One region of the Camelimonas sp. ID_303_24 genome, then DNA from elsewhere that is predicted to be linked to it. Evidence: predicted binding sites of a transcription regulator. Region 1 holds the regulator's gene; the other holds the start of a gene.
The links. Region 1 encodes LexA, which represses DNA repair genes until DNA is damaged. Its sites were predicted from a motif close to TGTTCNNNNTGTGTTCNG; they were not measured.

Region 2: a site for LexA is predicted at 1,237-1,254, ahead of ruvC (crossover junction endodeoxyribonuclease RuvC). Genes of this name have one in related genera too.

What each region holds. Positions count from the first base shown of each region.
Region 1 covers NZ_JBLLJM010000002.1:460,373-463,575, reverse strand. The annotation lists gene ACERNI_RS02550 (ComEC/Rec2 family competence protein) at 1-868, shown strand, start outside; gene lexA (transcriptional repressor LexA) at 1,026-1,763, opposite strand; gene ACERNI_RS02540 (hypothetical protein) at 1,722-2,066, shown strand; gene ACERNI_RS02535 (flavin-containing monooxygenase) at 2,096-3,203, shown strand, end outside.
Region 2 covers NZ_JBLLJM010000013.1:135,344-138,546, reverse strand. The annotation lists gene ruvA (Holliday junction branch migration protein RuvA) at 74-697, opposite strand; gene ruvC (crossover junction endodeoxyribonuclease RuvC) at 694-1,224, opposite strand; gene ACERNI_RS13225 (YebC/PmpR family DNA-binding transcriptional regulator) at 1,358-2,110, opposite strand; gene ACERNI_RS13220 (Dps family protein) at 2,750-3,203, shown strand, end outside.

The DNA of each region.
Region 1 (3,203 bases):
GGACTGGCCGGTCTGGTGGGTCATGGGGGCGGCGACCGAGCCGGTGCTTTACGTCTCCATGCGCATCGCGGCGACGCCCCACGCCGTCGCCGGCGTCGCCGCGCCTGGGCCGGGCGCATTATTGTGCCTGAGCGTAGCCATCATCTGGTTTGTCATCTGGCGCTCGCCCCTGCGCTGGGCGGCCCTTGCGCCGGCGTTCGCCGGTCTGGTTCTGCTCCAGTTCGCCTCAAAGCCGGATGTGCTGGTCGACCGGCAGGGACGCGGAGCGCTGGTGGTGCAGGGCCAGGGGCGCGATTCTGATGGACGGCTGCGCGTCACCCTGCTGGGAACGCCGTCATCGTTCACCGTTGAACAATGGTTGCGCGCCATTGGCGACCAGCGGGCGGCGAGCGATCCTTCCCTGCGGGCTGGCGCGCGCTGCGATCCGTTGGGCTGCACCGCGCTCCGCGATGATGGCGGCGCCATCGCATGGAGCCGGGAGCGACGCGGCCTGTTTGAAGATTGCGCCCGCGCCGATGTCATCGTCTCCCCGCATCGCGCGCCATCGGGATGTCGCGCGGCCGTGGCGCTGGATCGTCAGACACTGGCGCAGCAGGGGGCCGCCAGCATCTATCTGCATGAAGGCGCGGCCACGGTAAGGCGCGTGCGGCAGCCCGGGGAAGGCTGGCCATGGACGCCGGCCCGGCCACCACGATACGAACCGCCCACACACCGGAGTTTCCAGCCAGCCCCGGAGCGGCCGGCGCGGCGAACGCCGGATCAGCATGGCGCGACGACGCCAGAACAAGGCAGGGAGGCAAACGCCGGCGGCGGAACGGACCCCGATGATGACGCGCGTGGCGAAACCGGCGCCGCGCAGCCGGATTGAGCGCCCCGCACGGCACAAGCGAAAACGCCATCAGAACCCGCGAGCCGCGCAACCGTCCGGCGTCATCCAGCAGTTGGGACATGGCCAATCCGCTGAAGCTGGCGACTGCCCTGAAGAGCCTGACCCGGCGCGGTTTCCCAAATGCCGGGGCGGCGCTTCAATAACGCCGCACCAGGCTGACGAGCTTGCCCTGAATTTTCACCCGGCCGGCCGGCAGCACCCGGTTCTCGAACTGCGGATTGGCGGCTTCCAGTTCAACGCTGGGGCCGCGTTTGCGCAGGCGCTTCAGGGTTGCTTCCTCATCATCGATCAGCGCGACGATGATGTCGCCATTATCGGCGGAATCCTGACGGCGGATCACCACGGTGTCGCCTTCCAGAATGCCGGCGTCGATCATCGAATCGCCGCGCACCTCCAGGGCGTAATGGTCACCCGCGCCCAGCAGGCCGACGGGGAGGGGGATGCTCTCGCCCTGATGCTGTATGGCGCTGATGGGCGCGCCGGCGGCGATGCGCCCGATCAGCGGCACCGCGACGACACCCGGGATCTGCCCATCCGTCATCGCGGGGGAAAAGCCTTCGTTGTCCGTGCGTTTCGCCACCGTTGCGGCGCTTTTGCCGCCCGCCACCACGCGCGGCCGGAAACCCGTCTGCGCGGGCTTTCCTCCAGCTCCCTGCTGGATGTCAGGCATGCGCAACACCTCGACGGCGCGCGCCCGGTTGGGTAGCCGGCGAATGAATCCACGCTCCTCAAGCGCCATGATCAGGCGATGGATGCCGGACTTCGATTTGAGATCCAGAGCCTCCTTCATCTCGTCAAACGACGGTGGCACGCCGGTTTCCTGAAGGCGTTGATGGATAAACCGCAAAAGCTCGTGCTGCTTGGCCGTCAACATCGTCTCTCACCCCCAATGACAGAGCAGCCAGCCCCCGCCTTAACGCCAGACGAACGGGCAAAACTGACAGGCCGATTCTGCAACGAAACAAATCATGAACAGTATTGCATGTTCCTGCTGTGTTCCGCAATATGTGATCCGGATGCAAATGGGCCGGGGTGGCAGGCGCTGCGCTGCTGGCAGTGCGGCGGCGCGACCTGGGTTTTCCATGCGCCGGGCGCAGACGCGATCATGGCGAAGCCGCAGTTGACATGGCTATTGGTACTGATCAGTATCTTTATCAAGAATAAGGATATTTCATAAAGTCATGACGCTTGCGCCGGGAGTGAAACATGTCAGCTACGGGCGATAACGCCGCGCATATCGAGATCGATGCGCTGAAGGCGCGTTACCGGGAGGAGCGGGACAGGCGTCTGCGTTCCGACGGGAACCAGCAGTACGCCGCCATGACCGGTGATTTCGCGCATTATCTGGACGATCCCTATGTCGCGCCGGGTTTCACCCGTGAGCCGGTGCGCGAAACCGTTGACGCCGTTGTTATCGGCGGCGGCTTCGGCGGGCTGCTCTCTGGCGCGCGCCTGCGCGAGGCGGGGATCGAATCGTTCCGGATCATCGAGAAGGGCGGCGACTTCGGCGGCACCTGGTACTGGAACCGTTATCCGGGCGCGGCCTGTGATACGGAAAGCTATATTTACCTGCCCTTGCTGGAAGAAACCGGCTACACGCCGCAGCGCAAATATGCCCGCGCGCCGGAAATTCTTGCCCAGGCCCACCGGGTCGCCCGTCATTTCGATCTTTACCCGCACGCCCTGTTCCAGACCGTGGCGACGGAGATGCGCTGGGATGAGGCGGCCGCGCGCTGGCATGTGCGCACTGATCGCGGCGATGAAATTTCCGCCCGCTTCGTCATCCTCGTCGGCGGTCCGCTGGACCGGCCGAAGCTGCCTGGCATTCCGGGCGTGGAGACTTTCAGGGGCCACAGCTTCCACACCAGCCGCTGGGACTACGCTTACACTGGCGGCGATTCGCACGGCAATCTCACCGGCCTTGCCGACAAGCGGGTGGGCATCATCGGCACCGGGGCCACGGCGGTGCAGTGCGTGCCGCATCTTGGCGAATGGTCAAAGGAACTGTTCGTCTTCCAGCGCACGCCGTCGTCCATCGACGTGCGCGATGACCGGCCGACCGACATGGATTGGGCCGGTTCGCTCCAGCCGGGCTGGCAGCGGGAGCGCATGGACAATTTCACCGCCGTTGTCTCGGGCGGAGAGTTCGAGGAGGATCTGGTCAATGACGGCTGGACCGATCTCATCGGCAACATTCTGCTGGCGGCGCGGCGCAAGCAGAAACAGGGCGAGGTTGTCGAAGACCCGGAGAAGCTGATCGAACTGGCTGACTTTCAGAAAATGGAGCGGGTGCGCGCCCGCGTTGATTCCATCG
Region 2 (3,203 bases), on a different contig from region 1:
GGACGGGCGGGCCCGCGCCTCACATCAGAACGATGCGTCCTGTCAAACAGGCGCAGCGCCCCGGCGGGCGCGGTCAAGCGCCTTGCGCCAATTGCTTCAGGCCAAGGCGGATCAGCGTGCGCGCCTCGGCGTCCTCTCCGGCTTCGCGCATGGCGGCGGCCACGGCGGTCGCCGCCTGGGGCTGGGCATAGCCCAGATTGACCAGCGCCGAAACCGCATCCGCCGCCGCGCCCGGGGCAGCGCCTTCCGTCACATTCGCCGCCAGCCGCGCCGCGCCCAAATCAACATGGCCAAACACCGGCGCCTTGTCCTTCAGCTCGGCGACAATGCGCGCCGCCAGCTTGGGGCCGACGCCAGGGGCGCGGCCCACCGCCGCCCTGTCGCCCATGGCCACCGCCGTGGTCAACGCCGCCGGCTCCAGCACGGAAAGCACGCCGAGCGCCACGCGGGCGCCGACGCCCTGGACGTTCTGCAGCAGGCGAAACCATTCCCGCTCCTGGTCGGAGCGGAAACCATACAGGCGGATCATGTCCTCGCGCACATGGGTTTCGATGGAGAGGGTCGCCGCCTCGCCGGCGCGCGGCATGGTCTGCAGGGTGCGGGCGGAACAGTGGGCCACATAGCCGACGCCCTGCACGTCGAGGATGACGTGATCCTCGCCGAAGCTGTCGACGATGCCTTTCAGCTTGCCAATCATCGCGCGCTCCCCGCCAGCAAGGCGACGCGCGCCAGCCGCTGCGCCGCGCCCCGGTGCTGGGCGTGGGTGATCGCCACCGCCAGCGCGTCGGCGGCGTCGGCGGTCTCCGGCGTGGCTTTCGGCAGCAACACCCGCACCATCGCCTCCACCTGGCGTTTTTCGGCGTGGCCGACGCCCACCACCGTCTTCTTGACCTTGTTGGCCGAATATTCCGACACCGGCGCGCCATACAGCGCCGGCGCCAGCAAGGCGACGCCGCGGGCCTGGCCGAGCTTGAGCGTCGACTGGGGATCCTTGTTCACGAACGTCTCCTCCACAGCCACCTCGTCCGGCTCCCACATGGCCAGGACGTCGGCGAGGCCGTCGTGCAGTTCGCGCAACCGCAGGGCCAGCTCCGCGCTGTCGGTGGAGCGCACGCAACCGCAGGCGACAAAGCTCAGACGCGTGCCGACAGAGGCGATCACGCCCCAGCCGGTGCGGCGCAGGCCGGGATCAATGCCGAGTATGCGAATCGCTGCGGTGGTCATGGTTCATTTAGACCGAACAAACTATGAACATCCAGTCAACGCACACAAAAAAGGGCGGCCCGGAACGGACCGCCCTCCCCTCTTGCATCGCCTGCCGCCCTTGCCGCGACTGCCGCAGGCGCCGGCGGACCGGTCAGTCTTCGCCGGAAATCTTCGCGATCAGCGCGTCGGACAGTTCGAAATTGCCATAGACGTTCTGCACGTCGTCATGGCCATCGAGATTGTCGATCAGCCGGAGAATCTTCTCGCCGGCCTCATCGTCCACCGCGACGGTGTTCTGCGGCCGCCAGGTCAGCGCCGCCTTGCGGGCGTCGCCAAACGACGCCTCAAGCGCCTTGGCCACCTCATGCAGGCCCTCCTGCGAGGTGATGATTTCGTGACCGTCGTCAGAGGACGACACGTCATCGGCGCCGGCCTCGATGGCGGCTTCCAGAACGGCGTCGGCGTCGCCAACCTTCGCATCGAACTCGATCACGCCGACACGGTCGAACATGAACGACACGGCGCCGGTCTCGGCCAGGCTGCCGCCGGCCTTGGTGAAGATCGAGCGCACGTCGGAGGCGGTGCGGTTGCGGTTGTCGGTCAGCGCCTCGACGATGACGGCGACGCCGCCCGGGGCGTAACCTTCGTAGCGGATCTCTTCATAGTTCTCCGAGTCGCCGCCCTGCGCCTTCTTGATGGCGCGTTCGATATTGTCCTTGGGCATGTTCTCGGCGCGGGCGGCCAGAACCGCGGCGCGCAGGCGCGGGTTCATCGCCGGGTCCGGCATGCCGAGCTTGGCGGAGACGGTGATTTCGCGCGCCAGCTTGGAGAACAGCTTCGAGCGCGCGGCGTCCGCCTTGCCCTTGCGGTGCATGATGTTCTTGAACTGCGAATGTCCGGCCATGTGACCTCGTCATCCCTTCCGGGGCCCGGCTCAGCCGGCGGCCCACCTGTCAGCAATAGCGTCAGGCAAAGCGGGCGCCGCAAGGCCTGACATAACCCGTCGAAAACAAATATTGGCGCGAAACGCCGGCGAGTGACCCCGGCCATCTTTCGCCTTCAAACCTGTCAGGCCAGGAGACGGTTTCACCGCTCATGCCGGACCGCCGGAACGACCGGCCCGGACTGCCTGTCCGCAGGCCACAGATACACGATAGCGCCGCCGCATGAACGGCGCGCCTGATGGCGTCCTTATAAGACCAGGCGGCGCCTGATGAAAAGCGCCCTGTGACGCCCAGGGCGCAATCAGCCCGGCGGCGGGCAATTTCCCTCGCGAGCAACCCTCGCCGCGACGCGCGGGAAGTTGAACGGGCGGCCATGGAACAACCTGCTGCGCAACAGCTTTTGCCAGTATTATCGCGGCGGGGCAGCAGCAGCCACGCCCGGCGACGGACGGAGCCAGCAGGCGCACGCCCGGAGCACCATGGCGCCGCCGCCCAGCCCAAGCCAGGCCCGAGCAGATCAGGCGGCAAGGGATGGCCTGGAAAACCGCCAGTAATCCGGCGGCGCCCTGTTTGACACGACGGGAAGGAGAAGGACGCACATGGCCAGAACAGCAACCCCGCGCGGCGCCGCAACAAAACCCGGCTCCACAGTCGCAAGGTCTGGCTCAGACGCCCCGGGCAAGGCAGCCGCCAAACCGGCGGCGGCGGCGGCCAAACCGCCGGCCGCTACAGTCAAAAAGCCGGCGGCGGCAGCCAAAATGCCGGCGGCGTCTGCAAAAGCCGCTTCCCTGCCGACCCGCGACGCGGGCTCCAACCGCCTCGACACGCCATCCGACTTCGCGCCAGAAGCCGTACTGGCCATCAGCGACGCGCTCAAGGTGGCGCTGGCCGACACCTTCGCGCTGTATCTGAAAACCAAGAATTTTCACTGGCACATGAGTGGTTCGCATTTCCGCGACTACCACCTCATGCTCGACGAGCAGTCGGAACAGATCTACGCCAGCACCGATGAACTGGCCGAGCGCGCCCGCAAGATTGGCGGAACCAGCCTGC